One region of the Oceanisphaera ostreae genome, then DNA from elsewhere that is predicted to be linked to it. Evidence: predicted binding sites of a transcription regulator. Region 1 holds the regulator's gene; the other holds the start of a gene.
What was found. The regulator sigma-54, encoded in region 1, starts transcription at its own class of promoters, with help from an activator protein. The targets are predictions, from matches to a motif close to TGGCACNGTTTTNGCTT.

Region 2: flgB (flagellar basal body rod protein FlgB) is a predicted target of sigma-54. The motif match lies at 4,095-4,111, and genes of this name have one in related genera.

What each region holds. Positions count from the first base shown of each region.
Region 1 covers NZ_JBHTJS010000004.1:33,919-41,686, reverse strand. The annotation lists gene ACFQ1C_RS01900 (KpsF/GutQ family sugar-phosphate isomerase) at 1-68, shown strand, start outside; gene kdsC (3-deoxy-manno-octulosonate-8-phosphatase KdsC) at 68-619, shown strand; gene lptC (LPS export ABC transporter periplasmic protein LptC) at 616-1,164, shown strand; gene lptA (lipopolysaccharide transport periplasmic protein LptA) at 1,133-1,660, shown strand; gene lptB (LPS export ABC transporter ATP-binding protein) at 1,666-2,391, shown strand; gene ACFQ1C_RS01875 (RNA polymerase factor sigma-54) at 2,441-3,895, shown strand; gene hpf (ribosome hibernation promoting factor) at 3,918-4,205, shown strand; gene ptsN (PTS IIA-like nitrogen regulatory protein PtsN) at 4,208-4,654, shown strand; gene rapZ (RNase adapter RapZ) at 4,665-5,531, shown strand; gene ACFQ1C_RS01855 (HPr family phosphocarrier protein) at 5,518-5,793, shown strand; gene mgtE (magnesium transporter) at 5,840-7,201, shown strand; gene pmbA (metalloprotease PmbA) at 7,725-7,768, opposite strand, start outside.
Region 2 covers NZ_JBHTJS010000010.1:95,296-103,063, reverse strand. The annotation lists gene flgF (flagellar basal-body rod protein FlgF) at 1-145, opposite strand, end outside; gene flgE (flagellar hook protein FlgE) at 1,188-2,477, opposite strand; gene ACFQ1C_RS04100 (flagellar hook assembly protein FlgD) at 2,489-3,187, opposite strand; gene flgC (flagellar basal body rod protein FlgC) at 3,194-3,613, opposite strand; gene flgB (flagellar basal body rod protein FlgB) at 3,610-4,011, opposite strand; gene ACFQ1C_RS04085 (CheR family methyltransferase) at 4,146-4,967, opposite strand; gene ACFQ1C_RS04080 (chemotaxis protein CheV) at 4,994-5,908, opposite strand; gene flgA (flagellar basal body P-ring formation chaperone FlgA) at 6,069-6,836, shown strand; gene flgM (flagellar biosynthesis anti-sigma factor FlgM) at 6,907-7,227, shown strand; gene flgN (flagellar export chaperone FlgN) at 7,229-7,642, shown strand.

The DNA of each region.
Region 1 (7,768 bases):
TAGACGAAGAACGCCGCCCAATAGGCGCCTTTAATGTGCACGACTTGTTATTGGCAGGAGTTATCTAATGGAAGAACCCAGCTTATATGGCCCTATAGCCACCACTGTATGGCGTAATTTGGCTAAAATTCAGTTACTGATTTGTGATGTGGATGGCGTACTGTCCGACGGTGCCATTTACCTAGGCAACCAGGGTGAAGAGTATAAAAGCTTTAACACCAAAGACGGCTTTGGCATTAAGGCGTTACTTAATGCTGGTATAGAAGTTGCCATTATTACTGGCCGTGACTCTCGCATCGTCGCCGAGCGCATGAAATCACTTGGCGTGCAGCGTGTTTATCAAGGCCAGAGTGATAAAATGATCGGTTACCAAGCCTTGTTAGCTGATTTAGACCTAACACCTGAGCAAGTGGCTTATATTGGCGACGACGTGGTGGATTTACCCGTGATGCTACACTGCGGCCTTGGCGTGGCAGTGGCCGATGCGCACCCGCTAGTTCGCAAGCAGGCCAACTATGTTACTCGCCTAAAGGGCGGGCGAGGTGCAGTACGTGAGTTATGTGACCTAGTGCTAGACGCTCGTGGCATGTTGTTACAAGCCAAAGGCATGAGTCTGTGAGCCGCCAAACATGGTGGTTTGGTGGCCTATTTGTGCTCGCGCTAGCCTGTTGGCAATGGTTTAAATCTGCCGATGAAATCCCCGTCACCCAGCAAAATTATCCCCCAGATTTTATTGCAAAAAATTTGGTCAGCATACAATACAATAAATTGGGTCTGCCCTATCGTGGGTTAGAGGCTGAGTATGCTGAGCACTACCAGCCGCTGGCCATGACCATAATGGAAAAACCTGTTATCTTGCTTTACTCGCCCGATGGCCAACCTCAGTGGCGACTTAGCAGCGACGATGGCATTTTAAATACCAATGATAATGCGGTGCTAAACGGTTCTGTCGAGGGTGAAGGGCTACAGCCGGATGCCGTGGTGCACACTCTAACAACCGAGTACCTAGAGCTGGACTTTATTAATAATCAATTGCGCTCTAACCAAGCGGTGCAGCTGACCAGCCCAACCTACCAAGCCAAAGGCGTGGGGTTACTTGGCAAAATCGATCAACAAACGGTGGAATTACTGAATGATACTCGGGCAACGTACGTTACTCCTTAGCATTAGCGGTTTGCTGGCATTAAGCCTAAACCTTGCTCACGCTAAAGAGTCTGATTATAGCCAACCGGTGACCATAGATGCCGGGCGTCAGCTAGTCGAGCTGACGGATAATAAAGTGACCTTTACCGATAACGTGGTGGTTAAGCAAGGCACCATGGATGTGCGAGCTAATAAGTTAGTGGTGATCCGCAATGAAAAAGGTCTGCAGTCCATGACCGCTTATGGTTCACCGGCCACTTATTATCAAATCCTAGACAGCGGTCAGCCTATAAAGGCCGAGGCAAAACAGATTCATTACGATATGAAAGCGCGTACCATGACGCTATTGAAAGATGCACAAATAAAGCAAAACGACAATATAGTGACAGGATATCGTATCCGCTATTACATCGACCGTGAGCAAATGGAAGCGGAAAGCCAAGGCGGTAAAGACCGCGTTACTACTATTTTTTTGCCAGAGCAGCTGCAGAACATGAACAACAAAGAGGCTCAATAGACACCATGGCTACCCTAAAAGCCCGTAATCTACAAAAAAGTTACAAAGGACGCCAAGTGGTGGCCGACGTTAGCCTAACCGTTAATACCGGCCAAATTGTCGGCCTGCTTGGGCCTAATGGCGCGGGTAAAACCACGTCTTTTTACATGATAGTGGGCTTAGTACAGCGTGATGCAGGCAGCATCACCATCGATGATCAAGACATTAGTCATCAGCCCATGCATGTGCGTGCCCAAGCGGGCATTGGTTACTTGCCACAAGAAGCCTCTATTTTTCGACGTCTGAGCGTGGCTGACAACTTAATGTCGGTGCTAGAAACGCGCAAAAATTTAACCGCCAGCGAACGCACAGAAAAAATGGAGCAACTGCTCGAAGAATTTAATATTACGCATATTCGCGACAACACCGGCATGAGCCTATCGGGCGGCGAGCGGCGACGGGTTGAAATTGCCCGCGCATTAGCGGCCGACCCGCGCTTTATTTTGCTCGATGAGCCGTTTGCGGGTGTTGACCCTATCTCGGTGCTCGACATTAAAAAAATCATACTGCACTTGAGAGACAGAGGCTTAGGCGTATTGATCACCGACCATAACGTGCGTGAAACGCTCGATGTATGCGAACGGGCCTATATCGTTAGCCATGGCCACCGCATTGCCGCTGGTACACCTGCAGAGATACTCAACAACGAGCAGGTCAAGAAAGTCTATCTTGGTGAGCAATTCAGCCTTTAGCTGTGCCGCCGGTGCTCCCAGCGGTTGACATGGAAGGACTTTTTCAACGATGAAGCCAACTCTTCAATTACGCATGGGTCAGCAACTGACCATGACTCCCCAGCTGCAACAAGCTATTCGATTGTTGCAGCTGTCTAGCTTAGAGCTACAGCAAGAAATTCAGCTCGCCTTGGATAATAACCCTTTGCTCGAACAAGAAGAGCCAGAGGAAGAAGGAAGCCAAGACTTATTAGAAGTAGCCCCCCAGCAAAATGAGCAACTAGCCACTGATAAAGCCATGGAGCAGCATCAGCTGTCTGATGAGCTGCCCATGGATACCCAATGGGATGATATTTATACCGCATCCGCGGGTGGTAGCGGCAGTGCCGGACTTCCCGAGGGCATAGAAGAAACCGTCTACCAAGGGGAAACCACCGAAACCCTGCAGGACTATCTGTTATGGCAAATGCAGCTCACCCCCTTTAGTGATATCGACCAAGCCATTGCCTTAGCCATCATTGATGCGATTGATGAAGCAGGCTACCTTAGCCTCGGCATAGACGACCTGCTGGCCAGTGTGACGGGCGGAGAGCAACATATTGAGGCGGACGAGGTAGAAGCGGTTTTAAAACGCATTCAACACTTTGACCCATTAGGCGTGGCCGCACGTAGCGTACAAGAGTGCTTGCGCATTCAACTGGAGTCTTTACCCGTTGAAACCCCTTGGCTACGCGAAGCCTTGTTGGTGATTGAGCACCACATGGACTTACTTGGCAACCGGGACTACCGCTCTCTGCAGCGTAAGACTAAGCTTAAAGAAGACGAACTCAGAGATGTGCTTGCGGTGATTCAGCAGCTTGAACCAAGACCTGGCAACCGCATACTGCAGTCCAGCTCTGAGTATGTGATCCCCGATGTGGTGGTGAGTAAACGCAAAGGGGTTTGGGTTGCTGAACTCAATATCGACGCCATGCCTAAAGTGCGACTCAATCAAACATATGCCGCCATGGCCACCGGAGCTAAAAGTAGAGAAGACGGCCAATTTATTCGCAATCACCTACAAGATGCGAAATGGTTTATCAAAAGTTTAGAGAGCCGAAATGAGACCTTGCTCAAGGTTGCTAATTGTATTGTTGACCAACAACAGGCATTCTTCGAGTATGGGGCAGAGGCGATGAAGCCCATGGTGCTTAACCAGGTGGCAGAAGTGGTAGAAATGCACGAATCCACTATCTCGCGGGTAACCACCCAGAAATTTTTGCACACGCCTCGAGGTGTGTTTGAGTTAAAATATTTTTTCTCCAGCCATGTAGGCACAGATACTGGCGGAGAGTGCTCTTCTACTGCGATTCGCGCTTTAATCAGGAAGCTAGTAGGAGCAGAAAATCCAGTTAAGCCATTAAGTGACAGTAAAATCGCGCAATTATTGGCTGAACAGGGGATACAGGTGGCTAGGCGGACCATTGCCAAGTATCGAGAGTCGCTAGCCATCCCCCCTTCCAATCAGCGTAAACGCCTAATGTAGGCAGACCTAGAAGGAAGACGTTATGCAAATAAATTTGACTGGACACCATGTAGAAATTACCGACTCGCTGCGTGATTACGTCAACAGCAAGTTCTCTAGATTGGAGCGCCATTTCGATCATATGACCAACGCACACGTCGTTCTTACTCTAGAAAAGCTACACAAAGTGGCTGAAGCTAAAATTCACCTCAGCGGTGGAGAAGTTTTCGCCAACGCCGAGCATGAAGATATGTACGCGGCCATTGACAGTTTGTTTGACAAACTCGATCGCCAAGTCATTAAACACAAAGAGAAGCTCAAGCAAAAATAATCATGGAAGTCGCCGACATACTGAGCAGGGACTGCACTCGCAGTGTCGTCCCCTGCACGAGCAAAAAACGCGCTCTGGAAATCATCAGCGAGCTGGCAGCCCAGCACCTTAACGTTAACAGCCAACAGTTGTTTGACTGCTTGTTAGCACGGGAAAAAATGGGCACCACGGGCATAGGTAATGGCATTGCCATTCCTCATGGCCGTATTAGCGATGAAAACCGGGCAACCGCGGTGTTACTTACCTTTGCCGAGCCGGTGGAGTTCGATGCCATCGACAATCAACCCGTCGGTTTGGTATTTGCACTGTTCGTTCCTGAACAGGAGTGTAAGCAGCACCTTAAAACCCTATCATTGATTGCTGAAAAACTCAGCGACAAACAAATTTGTAAACAGTTACGTCAAGCCAGCACTGATGACGAACTCTATCAAATCATGATTTCTTCCTGAGGAGGATACTATGCAGCTGGTAATCGTCAGTGGTCGTTCTGGTTCGGGAAAAACCGTAGCACTGCGGGTACTCGAGGATTTGGGCTATTACTGTGTCGATAATCTGCCGGTAGAACTCTTACCCGATCTGGTGAAAATGCGCCGCGATAAGCCTGGCGAGGTGGCGGTGAGTGTTGACGTGCGCAACCTGCCCGACAGCAGCGAGAAAATGGAAACCTGTTTAGCCGAAGTCCGAGAGATGGACGGCGTGAGTTTATCCAATATCTTTATTGACGCCGACAATGCGGCCCTTATTCGCCGCTTTGGCGATACGCGCCGGCTTCACCCCTTGTCTCGACTTAGTCTCACCTTAGACGAAGCCATTCGCCAAGAAACGCACTTATTAGCGCCCTTATCCTCAGCGGCTGATTTACGTATCGATACCTCAGATCTCAGCATTCATGATCTCAGCGAAATTATTCGCGCCCGTATTTTAGGTAAAAAAGAGCGCGAGCTAAATTGGGTGTTTGAATCTTTTGGCTATAAGTATGGGATATCTCAAGATGCAGACTTCGTATTTGATGCCCGCTTTCTGCCCAATCCGCACTGGATAGCCGAGCTAAGACCCTTTACCGGCCGAGACGAGCCGGTAGCCGATTATTTAAACAGTCAGCTCGAGGTCACTAAATATTTGTGGCAAATAGAAAATCTACTAGTCACGTGGATGCCTCACCTTGAACGCAACAACCGCAGCTACGTTACCGTGGCCATTGGTTGCACAGGTGGTAAACACAGATCGGTATATTTAGTGGAGCAGCTGACACAATCATTCAAAAAAATGGGTAAGAGTGTACAGTTACGTCACCGCACTCTGGAAAAACACCATGTTGAGGGTTGAACGCGACCTAAAAATCGTTAACAAACTCGGTTTGCATGCTCGTGCGGCTATTCAGTTAGTACAATTAACCCAACAATTTGATGCCGTAGTTACGGTGTGTAGCCAAGAAAAGCAGGCCCCCGCTAATAGCGTGATGGGCCTACTCATGCTTGAAACCGCTCAAGGTCACGCCATTCGAGTGGTCGCCGAAGGGCAAGATGCTGAAGCGGCCATGAACGCCGTTTCTCGCCTCGTCGCCGACCGCTTCAACGAGGCTGAATAACGGCCTATTTAGTTCTAGCCGTTCTATATTTAAAGCGGGAGCCCGGATGACAGAGTCATCAGAAAAATTTAGTACACCGGATCATCTGGACGCCATCACCCAAGCTCTTAATAGCGGCATGTTCGTACATGTACGCCGTCAGTTGCAGCAAATGCGCCCAGGTGACGTCGCTTGGTTATTAGAAGCGTCTCCCACTCCTAGCCGTAAAGTACTTTGGCAGTTGATTGACCCTGATGAATACGGCGAAATACTAGAAGAATTATCAGAAGAAGTCAGAGACGGCATTGTTCGCCTCATGGACCCGCATCGACTGGCTACCGCACTGGAAGATATGGAGTCGGACGATCTGGCCGATGTGTTGCGCGACCTACCTGAGCCGCTGTTAAATCAGGTGCTCACGCAAATGGACGAACAAGACCGACTGCGAGCACAACAGGCACTATCGTATCCAGAAGACACCGCAGGCTCCATGATGAACACCGAGTTCATTAGCCTGCGAGCCGATATTAGCATTGAAGTGGTGTTGCGTTATTTACGCTTGCATCACCAATTGCCCGAAGGTACTGACACCCTGTATGTGGTGGATCAACACAATCGATTACTGGGTGATATTTCACTAGCAAGCTTAGTGGTGCAAGACCCCGACACCACGGTGGCCAAAGCCATGGACACCCAAGTGGAAGCCATTCCCCTAACCATGACCGATACCGAAGTGGCTAACCTGTTCGAACGTCACGACTGGCTGTCGGCTCCGGTCGTGGATGATAACTATCAATTGCTGGGTCGTATCACCATCGATGATGTGGTGGATATTATTCGGGAAGATGGCGAGCACACCATGATGGGCATGGCCAAAATGGACGACGACGAAGATACCTTCGCGCCCGTGATCACCAGTGCTCGACGTCGCTCAATATGGCTCACCGTCAACTTGGGCACCGCCTTGTTGGCCGCTAGTGTCTCCAGTATGTTTGAAGCCACACTATCGCAACTGGCAACCTTGGCCGTATTAATGACCATAGTGCCTTCTATGGGCGGCATTGCCGGTAACCAAACGCTAGCATTGGTTATCCGTGGTATGGCCGTCGGTCATATCGGTGACAGCAACGCCCGCTGGTTACTCACTAAAGAGGCATTAGTCGGCTTAATTAATGGCATATTATGGGCGCTTATGGTGGCGGTGGTAGTTGGCTTTTGGAAAGATAGCTGGCAAATAGGCATGGTGCTCGGCTTGGCAATGTTCATCAACCTCTCGGTTGCTGGCATAGCTGGGGCCGCTATTCCGCTGATTATGCGCAAATACAACATAGACCCAGCATTGGCCGGCTCTATGGCGCTGAGTACTATTACCGACATCATCGGCCTACTGTCTTTCTTAGGCCTAGCCACCTTGATCTTAATTAATTAATTCAGCGCCGCTTTAAAGCTGTTAAGAGTGAAGTGTGAAGAGTAAAGGACGAGCTTATACCCCCCCCCTTCAACGACGGATTCGGTAGTATGTCTGGTCTCTGTTTCATGTCGTCCTCTTCACTCTTTACGCTTCACCCATTACGGCTCTTTTGTAGGCGAACGCTTGCTCTCGCATTACGCCGGAGGCGGAAATCTTTAAAACCTAAACACCAAACCTAAAGATATATCTGCCACGGAATACACGGAACCCACGGAAAAGAGATCTTGATGGTAAGTGCTGAGACTAGACTCGTGCAAAAGTGACAGGCGAAACAGAGACTGAATATGCAGGTTGGTTTGGATATGGTCTTTGTTTGATGTCGTCCTCTTCACTCTTTCCGCTTCACCCTTCACGGCTCTTTTGGTGCCCAAATAAAAAGCACCGTATCCTTAGATACGGTGCTTTAACTGACCGCGATGGCTTGCAGCTGCCCGAAGGGCTATGTTTTATCTTTAGCTAGGTGCTTGGCGCCGGGCGCTGTCTATTGCCCACCAATCTTCATTTCACCAATTAACACCGAGCCGG
Region 2 (7,768 bases), on a different contig from region 1:
CGCCAAAGGCCTGCATGGCTCGCGCCTGCTCCATGTCGGCTTTAAAGCCGGTGGTATTGGCGTTGGCCAAGTTATTAGAGCGCACGGCCACGCTGTGCATGTTTTCTTTGGCGCCAGACATGGCGATATAAAGCAAATGATCCATTTCAGCTCCGTCGGTGAGTTAGCCGAATAAATACTGATTAATGCTGAACAGTCGCAAAGTTCTGCCACTGACCGCTAATTGATTAAATACAATGCAAGATTGGTGCCACAAAGAAAGCTTGGAGCGATAAGCTGGAAGTTAAAGAAAAACACCCAGCCAAACACTACACCGCACTCCTTGTAGCCTGCGCTTCAGCTGCAGGTCCTGCGGAGCAGGATAGTTTTTAAATGCCAGCAAAGGTCACTGGCCCCCCGCCTTCGCGAGGGTGACGATAGGGGGAAGCCTGCGCTTTAGCTGCTGGGACTGCGGAGCAGGATGGTTTTTAAATCCCGCTGAGACGGGAGTGCCAGCTAAAGCGTCACCCTACAAAAACACCGACCTTGTAGCCTGCGCTTCAGCTGCAGGTCCTGCGGAGCAGGATAGTTTTTAAATGCCAGCAAAGGACACTGGCCCCCCGCCTTCGCGAGGGTGACGATAGAGGTAAGCCTGCGCTTCAGCTGCAGGTCCTGCGGAGCAGGATGGTTTTTAAATGCCAGCAAAGGTCACTGGACCCCCGCCTTCGCGAGGGTGACGATAGAGGTAAGCCAGCGCTTTAGCTGCTGGAACTGCGGAGCAGGATAGTTTTTAAATCCCGCTGAGACGGGAGTGCCAGCTAAAGCGTCACCCTACAAAAACACCGACCTTGTAGCCTGCGCTTCAGCTGCAGGGACTGCGGAGCAGGATGGTTTTTAAATGCCTGCAAAGGGCACTGGCCCCCCGCCTTCGCGAGGGTGACGATAGGGGTAAGACAGTGTTTGGCTCGTCCCCTTTGCTCTTAACACTTCACAGGTTTAAAGCGGCGAAATGCGAGAGCAAGCGCTCGCCTACAAAAGCTAAAGAGCAGATCCTGACTTTCGTCAGGATGACGGCATAAAGCAAAACTAAAGCGAGATCCTGAATCAAGTTCAGGATGACGGCATAAACAAAAACACCGCCCTTAAAGGAGCGGTATTTGGTTTTTCTGACAGCTGACAGCTTATCGCTTACAGCTTACAGCTTTAAATTAACGTATTTGCAGCACGGTTTGCATTAGGGTGCTGTTTACCTCTAATGCTCGTGAGTTAGCTTGAAAGTTACGCTGAGCGGTAATTAAGTCAACTAACTCAGACGTAAGGTTGGTATTAGATTGCTCTAGTTTAGAGGCGTCAATCTTACCCAAGGTGCCGGTATTTGGCTGCCCGACTACGGCTTCGCCCGATAGTAATGACTGTCGCCACTGGGTATCGCCTACTTGCGTTAGTCCTTGATCGTTAGGGAAACGCGCCAACGCAATAATACCCAGCTTTTCATTAGTGCCATTGCTGTAGGTTGCCACCACGTTACCGTCGGGCCCAACATCTACCTTCGTCAAGCGACCAACCGTTGCTCCATCTTGTGATAAACGACTAACTTCAAACGGAGAGGCAAACTGAGTAATGCTACTAAAACCAATTTCTAGCGTTTGTGTAATATCAGAGCCATTATTAAAATCTAACGCATTTGACGTGATTTCAGTCGGCTTGGGGGCTTGTATCAAGCCATTTTCATCAAAGGTAATATTTAATGTACGAGCTATCATAGGAGAAGACAGATCATTGGGATCGGACAACTCTGTACCTAGCGCATCCTGGCCATCAACGTAGGCGAACATTTGCCATTGGTTCTCTGCTGCGGTGTCTTTAACAAAATACTTAGTTAAAGTGTGCGGTTCACCTAATGAGTCATAAATAGTCACTGAAGTGGACGAGCTATAGGTTTCAGATATAGCCGGATCGAAACCTACAGGGTCAAGCGGTTCCGCCTTTGCTGGCAGATTCATTTCACCATTAGTACCCTCAGTCTTTTTAGGCACACCGGCACGCTCGGGTATTTGCAGGGGGCCACTAGCATTCAAAGACAAAGAGATGGGCGTTCCGTCTTCATTTACATCAAATTTTTGTAGGTAACTACCTTGAGAGTTGACCACAAAGCCTTGATCATTCAGCCTAAATGCGCCCGCTCGACTAAAGGTTCTATCTAATGAAGCTGTGTCATTAGACATTACAAAAAAACCATTGCCGTTAATCGCCATATCCAGCGCATTATTCGTAGTTAAGCGGCTACCCTGGTGAAATTGCTGTGCCACCGCGGCCGTTTGCACACCATTACCCACTTGAGTTTTTGAGTTTGCAAAAATCGAATTAGAGTATACATCGGCAAATTCAGCCCGTGATTCTTTAAAACCAATGGTATTCACGTTAGCAATATTATTAGCAGTTACATCAAGATCTTTCTGGGCCGCATTTACACCGCTTAGGGCAATATTAAAAGACATTATTGTTCTCCTTACGCCGCTTTACGGCCTGCAATTTCAAGCACTTGGCTTAAGGGGATGCCCCCAAGCCCAGAAAGATTAACCAAAGTAGGACTATCGCCACTACCAAGGGTGACACTGTTTACTCGAGCAAACATTAATGGGTTTAAGTCTTGTCGTTCATTACCGATTAATGCGTTAACTTTAAACTGGTATTTACCCACCGGAGCAGGTTCACCTTGCTCATTTAGGCCATCCCAGCTAAAAGGCGTATTACCACGCTGAGGGCCATCTAAGGTGATTTCTCTCACTAACTGACCACTTTCATCTTCTATACGCACCTTCACATTTTGTGCGCCTTCGCCAACGGCAATGACACCATTTACCGCGTCACCTTGATCCCAATATGCTAAATCACTGGGTAATAATACATCTTGCCCAACTAAGCTGGATGCTTGTAATGCTTGATTAGATGTCATCACTTCATTTAAACCGGCAAGTTGTGCACTCATCTGGTTAATACCTTCAGAGGTTGCAAAAGATGTCATTTGCGACACCATTTGTGCATTATCTGCTGGCTTAAAGGGATCTTGATAAGCCAATTGTTGAGTTAATAAAGAGAAAAAATCTTCTTGTTCTAACTTGGCATTATTATTTTGTTCTGCTTTTTCCGCCGGGCTAGCTTCGCCAGTCCATTTAAGGCCGTTAAGGTAATCTTGGTTTACTTGCATGGCTTATTACCCCTTGCCTAGGCGCAGCGTTTGTTGCAGCATTTGCTTGGCGGCGTCGGCTACTTGCACGTTAGTTTGGTAATTGCGCGAAGCACTTAGCATGTCGGTCATTTCTTCCACCACGTTGACATTCGGCTTATAAATAAAACCGTCTTGATCCGCCATGGGGTGGTCGGGGTGAAACTCTTTTAATAATGGCTTATCGGTTTCGACGATGCCCATCACTTTAACGCCGACGCTTTCTTGGCGGTTCGACAACGCTTGATCTAAATTAGCGGCAAACACCGGCTTGCGAGCACGGTAGGTTTCGTTAATGCTCGAGCTTACGCTGTCGGCGTTAGCCAAGTTACTGGCTGTGGTATTAAGCCGTACCGACTGAGCGCTCATGGCACTGCCGGAAATATCAAATACCCGAAATAGGCTCACATTGATTCTCCTTTAATCGCTTTTAACAGGCCGCTGATTTTACCGTTTAAAAACTCAAGCGAAGCCTGATACTGCAAGGCGTTTTCCATATAGCTATTACGCTCTGTTTGCACATCTACTGTATTACCGTCACCGGTGTCGGGTTGGTTAGGCACTCGAAACTGCACTGCACCGGGGGGCGCTAGGTTAACGGCAAAATGCTGCTGGCTGGTGCGAGCGAGTGAAAAGCCTTGGTTATTTTGTGCTTGACTAAGTGCCGCCTGAAAATCCATGTCTTTGGCTTTAAAACCTGGCGTATCGGCGTTAGCCAAGTTGCTGGCCAGTAGTTCGGCACGGCTAGAGCGTGTCACTAAGGCGTGTTGATGAATACCAAAGGCTTTATCGAAGGAAATCGTCACCCTGCACCTCTTACATTGTGTTGGCCAAACGGATTTGCACACTTGCTAATGCAAATTCATATTGATGTAACCTGCATATATCGATGCAAGGCTTGTGCCAAACTTCTGAAGCAGAGTATAAGAGGTGCCAAGTATTACTTAAGGCGGTAAATAATTCCGGGGTTACAGCGGATCATTTCAAACTTATCAGATAGTCCTGTTAAAGACTCAGACGCCCCCAGCAGCAAGTAACCACCAGGATTCAGCGCGCCGGCAAATTGATTAAGAATCTTAGTTTTATTGGCTGCAGAGAAATAAATCAACACGTTACGACAAAAGATGATGTCAAACTTGCCCAGCAAGCTATAGCTGTCCAGCAAGTTGAACGGCCGAAAAGACACCATTTTTCTTACTTTATCTTGCAGCTGCATTTTTCCTTCAGCTAACGGCGTAAAAAACTGGCTTCTGCGCTCGGGAGACAAGCCCCGAGCCAATGACAAGCTGTCATAAATACCGCTTTTGCACTGTTCCAGCATGCTACTAGAAATGTCGGTGGCAACAATTTGCAGCCCCGGCAATGCACCCGGCTTGCGAGACTGGTACTCGAGTGCGGTCATGGCAATAGAGTACGGCTCTTGCCCCGAGGAGCTAGCAGACGACCATATCTTTAAGGTTTTACCTGGCTTAGCTAGCTCAGGAAATAACTTTTCACTTAGCAAAGTAAAAGGGTAAACGTCACGAAACCACAAGGTTTCGTTAGTGGTCATGGCATCAATTACTGCTGTTTTTAGCTCTCGCTCACGCGGCGACATACTCTTAACAATTAAGTCATCAAGCGATTCTGTATGAAAGCGGGATAACAGCGGAGAGAGTCGGCTTTTTACTAAGTACTGCTTATTCTCGCCCAACACTATGCCTGTGCTAGCTTCAAGAAACTGGCAAAACGCTCGATACTGTTGATCGGTCAGATCCTTCATCAATTATCTGTTCCTTTATGCCTATTCTAAAGTGCGCTTTTAACGGCTGATGCCAGCTCATCGGGATGGAATTTAGCGATAAAATCGTTAGCACCCACTTTTTCAATCAAGGCTTTGTTAAACACACCACTGAGAGAGGTGTGCAAAATAACGTGCAGATTTTTTAGTGCTGCATTATTACGGATTTCGGCCGTTAATGTGTAGCCATCCATCTCCGGCATTTCTACATCAGAAATCACCATAGACAGTTGGTCTTGAATCGGCCCCAGCTCAGCCAATTCTTTCAGCTTGTTGAGCGCCTGCCTACCATTTTCGGTCACAATAACCTCAAATCCAAGACTTTCTATGGTTTTTTGAATTTGGCGGCGCGCAACAGAAGAGTCATCAGAAATCAAAATAGGCTTTTGCGTCACTCTGGTTAACTCAGACACCTCATCCATTAGCTCTTTTTTGACGGTAGAGTTAACGGGATTAATTTCATCAAGTATTTTTTCTACGTCTAGTATTTCAACCAGTTCGCCATCTATTTCTGTTACTGCGGTCATGTAATTTGAACGCCCTGCTCCTTTTGGCGGCGGTAAAATAGACTCCCAGTTAACGTTAATTATCCGTTCAACTGAGTTGACCAAAAAGCCTTGTACTGAGCGGTTGTACTCAGAAATAATCACAAAACTATTGTCAACCTGCTCAATGGGCCGCCCGCCCATGGCTTTACTAATATCAATAACAGAGATGGTTTGACCTCGAATATTAGCTACCCCTTTAATTACCGGGTTGCGCTGCGGCAAGGCCGTCAACTTGGGGCACTGCAGTACTTCCTTTACCTTAAACACATTAATGCCAAATCTTTGGCGGCCATTCAACTTAAATAGCAATAGTTCTAGTCTATTTTGACCAACAAGTTGTGTTCTTTGGTTTACTGAGTCGAGTATCCCTGCCATTACCATTTCTCCGTATATGCCATTACGAATGAATTTTCATGGCATGTTTTATGCTTGTATTGTGGTTGCTGTGCGTTTACCAAGCGCTAAAGCTTAACACTCGCACTAAGTGGACGCCAACTGCGGCCAGCTTACGTTCTTTATCGGCCACGAGGTAGTAATGCTTAGAATATTTTTTCGATTAGGTTTCACCTACAAACCGCATCGCTGGTTAGCATGTAAGGTGTGGCCATATAGAAAAAGCGTCATTATTGGCTTGTTAATTAACGGTGTGTTCGGGGCAGCGCACGCGCAAATACCTATCCTGTCGGTGCACGACAACATTCGCCAATATGCCGAAAATTATGTTCGCGATTTAGTTCCCGTACAGCCAAATGATAAGTTAGAAATTAACGCTGCCAGCGTAGACACTCGTCTACAACTCACCGAGTGCTTAGGTAAGCTCACTGCCGACATTCGAGGTGCGGGCGAGGTAAAACGTAATACTCATGTGTATTTACAGTGTCACGAAACCCCTGGCTGGGAGCTGTTTGTGCCCGTTCGAGTTCGCGTACTTAAACCCGTCGTTACCGCCCTCGACCCTATTTCGCGCAACACCCTGCTGCAGGCTCAGCATTTACATATAGAATATCAAGATGAAGTCTTACTGCGAGGCGATATTTTTAGCAGCACCAATGAGCTAATTGGCTCACGCAGCAAGCGCGACTTGCGCCCAGGCCAACCGATACGCAGCAGTCAACTTTGCGTCGTATGCAAAGGCGACAAAGTCAGTATTTTGGCGAAAACTGGCGGGCTAATGCTTAAAACTGATGGTATAGCCGAAGAAGATGGCTCATTTAATGACCGCATTCAAGTTAGCAATCTTAACTCTGGGCGCAAAATTAGTGCGCGCGTGATGGCCGCTGGGCAAGTACAAGTTAAATTATAAATTCTGCTAAAGTTATGGCTAACAAGGCCGATACTCCTTCTACGCAGCAGCAGAATAGGACGCTCACATTATGGCTATCGATAAATTACCCGCGGGCATTGGCAACAGTACGCCACTGACGAACAATAAATATAAACAACATGTTGGCAGCGAAACGCCACCAAGCACTACGCAGTCGGCCGTTTCAGCAAACCAAGACTCCGTTACGCTTACACCTCAGGCCCAGCGCCTTAGCCAGGTGCAGCAAACCTTGGTCAATACTCCGGCACCCGATAACAGTGCGCGGTTAGAGGCGCTAAAAAAAGCCATTAATGAAGGCAGTTATCAAGTAGACAGTGATAAGCTTGCAGCCAATATCTCAAGCTTTGAACAGGACTTAGAAGGCCTCTAATATGTCTCTTGCTGCGCTGCTAGAAACCCAAACATTACAGCTCAAGCAACTGTTGGATATCACCCAGCAGGAGCTTGAGTTGATCGTTAAACGTAAAGCCCTCGAACTCCCCCCGCTGACTGAAAGTAAGCAAACTCTGCTAACTCATATTCAGACAACGGACAGCGAACTGGCTAATCATCCAGAGCGCGAACGCTTAAACCACGAGTTTAAAGAGCAAGTAAGCCAACTTCGCGAATTAGTAGTGCAATGCCAAGAGCAAAGCCAGGTGGCCGAACAACTGTTAGAGCAGTCGTTAAATGGCGTGCGCCAACTTGCCAACATTTTAAGCAAACTCCACGAGCGCCAAAGCATGACCTATGACCAAAAAGGTCATACCAAAGGCATCAACAAGGGCGCCGGGTTTAAGGTTTAGGGGCTTAGCCCGTGAAGTGTAAAGGGTGAAGTGATGTGGCTAGCTTACCTTTATCGTCACCCTCGCGAAGGCGGGGGTCCAGTGACCTTTGCAGGCAACCCGCAGACTGACCGTTCTGCGCCACAA